One region of the Paenibacillus sp. FW101-FHT12H11 genome, then DNA from elsewhere that is predicted to be linked to it. Evidence: predicted binding sites of a transcription regulator. Region 1 holds the regulator's gene; the other holds the start of a gene.

Evidence for each region. Region 1 encodes LexA, which represses DNA repair genes until DNA is damaged. Its sites were predicted from a motif close to CGAACATATGTTCG; they were not measured.
Region 2: a site for LexA is predicted at 1,278-1,291, ahead of AC3WTJ_RS31080 (carbohydrate kinase). Genes of this name have one in related genera too.

What each region holds. Positions count from the first base shown of each region.
Region 1 covers NZ_JBYTCO010000002.1:470,422-473,571, forward strand. The annotation lists gene AC3WTJ_RS07815 (HAD family hydrolase) at 1-607, opposite strand, end outside; gene AC3WTJ_RS07820 (DUF896 domain-containing protein) at 651-833, opposite strand; gene AC3WTJ_RS07825 (LysM peptidoglycan-binding domain-containing protein) at 974-1,366, opposite strand; gene lexA (transcriptional repressor LexA) at 1,514-2,131, shown strand; gene AC3WTJ_RS07835 (aminopeptidase) at 2,460-3,150, opposite strand, start outside.
Region 2 covers NZ_JBYTCO010000011.1:237,554-240,703, forward strand. The annotation lists gene AC3WTJ_RS31070 (PH domain-containing protein) at 99-716, shown strand; gene AC3WTJ_RS31075 (hypothetical protein) at 820-1,209, shown strand; gene AC3WTJ_RS31080 (carbohydrate kinase) at 1,354-2,466, shown strand; gene AC3WTJ_RS31085 (pseudouridine-5'-phosphate glycosidase) at 2,469-3,150, shown strand, end outside.

The DNA.
Region 1 (3,150 bases):
CCAGAAGTTCCAGCGCATGGTGGAATATAGAAACATCGGGTTTACCCACTCCAAATTCCCCGGAAATGACAATATGATCGAAATAGGACGTAATCGCTGGCACGTCAGCTAATTTTTCTTTTTGAAGATCAGGCGATCCGTTTGTTAGGAGCAGCAGCTTGTAGTTACCCTTCAATGCGTCAAGTACACGGAACGTTTCTTCATAAACGTACGGGCGCTTGCGGCGTTCAGCAGGAAAAAGCTCGCCGAGCTTGTACCCCAGCTCTGCATCTTCTACTCCTAACGCGCGAAGCCCGCGAGTCCACGCTTCCGTGCGATAACCTGGTGCTAATGCTTGCAGCTTGCGGAAATTTTCATTTTCACCTTGTGTAAAATTAGCCCAAAGCCCTTCAAACGGATTAATGCCAATCATCTTGGTGAATGGAAAAGGTTCATAGGATTCGTATAAAGCACGGGCTTCTTTACGAACAGCAGCTTCCAATTCTTCCGGATTCACTGCCGCGTGTTTCGCCGCCTCCGAGCAAGTTGCTTCAAAAGCTTCTTGTACACTGCGGTCATCCCACAAGAGCGTATCATCTAAATCAAAAAGTACAGCCTTCAACGTCATCATTCATTTCCCCTTTGAATGTTGTTTCTATGTGAAAAAGCAACTACTCTTCGTCCGTGAACTTGATGGAATCAAGTTGAACTTTAAGATTGCCTCGGAAAGCCTCAATATATTTTTTTCTCAGTTCATTTCGTTCATCGATTTCCGCATCCGATAAGCCAACGGTTTTCGCTTTACGAGCAAGCTCATTAATGCGCTCGATGTTTTTTTCCATACTGTCACTCATAGTGATCCTCCAGTTCAAAAATTCAATATGACTATTACTTTGCCATCCCTCTAGTGGAATGTCAAGAAAACAACTAAAAGAGGCATAGGAATAATTCCTAGCCTCTATTCGTCTATTTCCATTCCATAGGATAGTAATGATTAAGGGAGCAATAAAACCTGTCCTTCTTTCAAGGAGCTCGTAGTTAAATGATTTTTTGTCTTAATCTCATCTATATAGGAACGAATGTTCTCTCCATCTTTCTTATGAGCAGTCGCAATACCCCAGAGCGTGTCCCCCTCTTGAATGACAACTTGCTCCTGAACAACTTTCTTAGTTTCAGCGTGATTAGATATACTGCCCGTCGGTGAAGACGCCGCCGCATAAGCTTGTACCATGGCACCGAATGAGAAGACAGTCCCCAGAATTAATGCAATAAAAAGAAATCGAATGATTGTTTTCGTATTACGTGATTTGGTTGCAATCCCTTTGGACGCGGCAGTTGATCTATGAGGTGTGCGTGAATTGGTAGTGTGTGAGTAGGCCATATACATGAATAATCATCCCCCAAACATTTGTTCTGTTTTTAGAATAACACGAACACATGTTTGAGTCAACGATTTATTCGAACTTATGTTTGTACGAACTCGGGTTCTATGTTATACTTTGGGTAATGATTCCCAGTATTGGAGTGATAACTATTGAGTAAGATTTCGCAGCGTCAACAAGCTATTTTAGAATACATTAAGAACGAAGTGAAAGATAAGGGTTACCCGCCTTCCGTACGCGAAATCGGCGAGGCTGTCGGACTAGCCTCCAGTTCAACCGTACACGGGCATTTGGAGCGTCTTGAGAAGAAAGGTTTGATTCGTCGCGATCCAACCAAACCTCGCGCTATCGAGATTCTTGGCTTAGACGGCGCCGAGACTCATTTCGCTGTTTCCGTTGCACGCGTACCGCTCGTAGGTAAAGTTACCGCCGGGGTACCGATTACGGCGACAGAGAACATCGAAGACTACTTCCCTCTTCCAGTCAGCATGGTCGGAGACAACAATGTGTTTATGCTTAGCGTCCTGGGAGACAGTATGATCGAAGCCGGTATACATAACGGCGATTATGTTATCGTCAAGCAGCAGCAAACAGCGAACAACGGTGACATCGTAGTCGCGATGACGGAAGACGACGAAGCGACAGTCAAACGTTTTTACAAAGAGAAGGATCATATCCGCCTTCAACCGGAAAACTCTGCTTTGAAGCCGATTCTGCTCAAGAATGTTACGATTCTAGGCCGTGTCATCGGATTATTCCGCGATATGTAAGACTAAAAAGGACCGTCAGGTGAATCATCCTGACGGTCCTTTTAGGTGCGCGCGAATCCAGCTAAGGGTCCACGAAAAGGATAAGGGAACTTAAGTACTCTATTTGGAGAGAAATAGCCATTGTAATCTCGAAAAGGAACTACAGAACTTTATTTGACGTCCAACAATCGTTTTACAAGTGAAATCAACAGATTAGCGAATGAACTGCTGTTCCCCCCCACTAGTGGATGAGGTGCTTTTTCAAACATATAAGGGACTATAGTTCCCCTATAAAATCAAAAAAACCGAAGGACAAACCATCCCTCGGTTTTATTACTAATTCAAAGGCTTAAAATGCAAGCGCCCAATTCCCCTGACGGAAAATTGGCTCCAGACTGCCATCCTGAAGCACACCGTCAATCTCAAGATCAGACGTCCCGATCATGAAATCCACGTGGATCAAGCTAGTGTTTCCGCCTCTTACTTTCAGCTCCTCGTTGGATAAAGAAGCCCCATCCTTCATATTGATTGGATAGCAGCTGCCCAAAGCAAGATGGCAGGAGGCATTTTCATCAATCCCTGTATTGTAAAAAATCCGTTTTAGATTGGATATCGGCGAATCATAGGGAACAAGCGCGACTTCGCCTAAATAACGAGCGCCTTCGTCCATTTCCAATAATCTAGTCAAATGCTCATGGCCGACCTCTGCCTTATAATCTACGACCTTCCCGTCTTCGAACCTGAACGAAAACTTATCAACCAATGCGCCATTCACATTCAGCGGCATGGTACTTGTTACCGTCCCGTTAACGCCAGTCCGTTTGGGCATCGTAAATACTTCTTCCGTCGGCATATTCGCAACAAAGCGAATCCCTCTTGCGTTCGCTTTATCCCCGCCAAGCCAAATGTGGCCAACTGGCAGCTCTACGCGCAAATCAGTCCCTGCAGCCCGATATTGCAGCGCTGCATATTGCTTATCGTTCAGCACCTTGCGAACGCGCTTCAACTGCTCAATATGTGCTCGCCATGCGCTAACCGGA
Region 2 (3,150 bases), on a different contig from region 1:
TCTGGGTAGCCTTTTTTTTGCGTCATAACACTCGCCTGCTTTCCATATTTTGTACTATACTAAATAGGTATTTATTTGTTCATGAGAGGGTTGATTTTATGTTTGGTAAAGTAGCAGCTGATATTCTGGGGTTAAGTGATGTAGGTTCCGTGATCAAGCCTGAAAATTACGATAAGGTCGATGCCGATGATTATGTTATGCATGAGGATAACGAGAAAATTTTCTTTTTGATTAAATCCAAATCGGATGAATATTGCTTCACGAACCAAGCATTAATTCATCTCGACGGCACGAGCGCCATAAGCAAGAAACGGGTGCTGAACCGTTACCCTTACAGCAAATATGCCCTCTCCCAAGTATCTTTCGAAACAGCAGGTACGGTCGATCTCGATGTGGAGATCAAATTCGTGCTGGGTTCTGTCCATTTCTCGATTGATGTCCACAAAAAGCATGTTGAAGAACTGAAAGACTTGTATAAAGCTCTGTTTAAAATTTCCGAAATCACACAGGAAAATGAGCACTTCCTGGATTACGCGAAGCAAAGTATCGAGCTGGCTTCCGCCACATTAAACCGTACGACGAAAACCGAAGGGCAGAAGCTCTCTGAGGAATTCAAGCAGGTGAATCAAGGCGCTTTCGACTGGCTCGTGAGCACGCATAAGCAATACAAAGTGAAGGATTTCGGCTTCGTTTTTGAGAAATTCATTAATCAATAAGTTTGTCATCATTTATTAAATACATAAGTTTTCAGGCATTGGGGAAGCTAATCCTACCTGCATTTACAGGCCACTATTTAAGAAGTGCTTGGAGGTATGGAATATGTTTCCCCGATTTATGAAACTGGCTTTGATTTCATTTCTGTGTATTACCGTCCTGCTTGGGGCTCATCATTATCGCAAGCATCCTCATAATCAGCAAATGATCTCCTCTGCTGAAAGCTGGGAGGCGGCCAAGCAAGGTTCGCCCACTTTTTATCAGACCAATCCATTCGGTATGCCTGGGGCAGAGGCAAGACTGCATATGACTACGGATATGAAGCAACATGCCGCGGCATATGGACTTACACCGCCAACCTCGATGAAAGCCTTAATGGTTCCTACACAGGACAAAACAAATAAGGGCTGGGGCGGATGGAGCTATATCGGCCTGTTGGGACTGCTGGGGCTGCTCGGTATCCGAAGCCGTTCGGAGTCTTCTTATTCGGAATAAGCCATTCTAGGAGCACTGTTCCCGGTTTCGGGAGGCAGGCTCTTTTTCATTTGCGAACACTTTAAGGACAAATGTTTGTTAGTTGGACATTTGTCCGAACCTGATATAAACTAGAGATAGTCTACGATCGAAAGGAGTCATTTCATGGATCGTGAACAGCAAATTTTAGCACTCATTCGTCAGAATCCATTCATCTCTCAGCATGAAATGGCCAGCATCATCGGCATTTCCCGATCCGCTGTCGCCGGCTACATCGCGGCCCTGACTAAGAAAGGGACGATCCGCGGGCGCGCATACGTGACCTCGGATGAGAATACGGTCATATGTATCGGCGGTGCGAACCTAGACAGCAAAGCGACTAGCAAGCAAGCCATCCGTCTGGCCTCTTCGAATCCAGTCACGGTGACGGAGTCCTGCGGCGGCGTTGCGCGCAATATCGCGGAGACGCTGGCGGGACTAGCTTGCCAGGCGGCGCTGCTCACGGTTGTTGGCGATGATAAGGCAGGCCAATGGGTACTGGAAGAAACGCGAAAGCGCGGCGTTGATGTCAGTCAAGCCATCGTACTCCAAGGTGAGAACACCGGAACGTACACGGCGCTGCTCGACGCGACAGGCGAGATGTTTCTCGCTTTTGCCAATATGGATATCTACGATAAATGTACACCTGCTTTGCTGCGCGACAAATGGCCGCATGTGGCTTCAGCCAAGCTCATCATTGCGGATACGAATTTGCCCGCCGAGACGCTCGCCGAGCTGATTGATCGATGCAAAGAAGAAAACCTGCCGCTATTTATCGATCCCGTGTCTTCGGAAAAGGCTAAAAAGCTCCCGCAAGATCTGCACGGCGTAACGGCTATCTTCCCTAACTGGGAAGAGGCTTGCCAGCTGGCAGGCATCGCGCCCGACGGCGGCAACAACAGCGATTACAGCACGATTGCAGGAGCGATCCGCGCTCGCGGCGTCCGCCATGTCTTTATTACGCTCGGCAGTCAAGGCGTCATATATGCCGGCGAGGAAGGCGAGCGGCACTTCCCCCCTATTCCCACCAAGGTTGTGGAGGTCACGGGTGCAGGCGATGCTTTTGTCGCCGGTATTGCTTACGGGGTCATGCGGCAATCCACCTATATGGAATCGTGTATGTATGGACTTACTGCTTCACATATTACGCTTCAAACCGACCAATCTGTCGCGAGCGAGCTGACGGAAGAACGACTGCAACAAACCCTACTTCACTTGACCAAAGGAGACGAATCCTAATGATGAATACAACTTACCTAACGTTTACTGATGAAGTGAAAGACGCTTTGGCGAATAATAAACCTGTTGTTGCCTTAGAAACTACGATTATTTCTCACGGGATGCCTTACCCGCAAAATATAGAAATGGCCAAAAAGGTCGAACAAATCATCCGTGATAACGGCGCCGTTCCAGCTACGATTGGCATCATGGACGGTAAAATCAAAATCGGCTTGAACGAGCAGGAGCTCGAAGCTTTCGCGACGAACCCTCACGTGGAAAAAGTCAGCCGCCGCGACTTCCCTTACATCCTCTCGTCGGGCCAAATCGGCGCGACAACTGTCGCAGCCACAATGATCGGTGCTGCCCTTGCGGGCATCGAAGTGTTCGCTACCGGCGGCATTGGCGGCGTACACCGCGAAGGCGAAGTGACGATGGACGTCTCCGCCGATTTGACTGAACTGGCACAGACGAACGTTGCCGTTGTCTGCGCAGGCGTGAAGTCCATTCTCGATATTGGGCGCACGCTCGAATATTTGGAAACCCACGGTGTTCCCGTGGTTGGCTACAAAACGAGCGAGTTCCCGTCCTTCTACGCCCGCGAAAGCGGCTACGGCGTAGACTTCCGCCTCGATGAGGCAGCAGGCATTGCGGCCATGCTCCGCACGAAGTGGGAGCTCGGCCTTGCCGGCGGCGCCATCATCG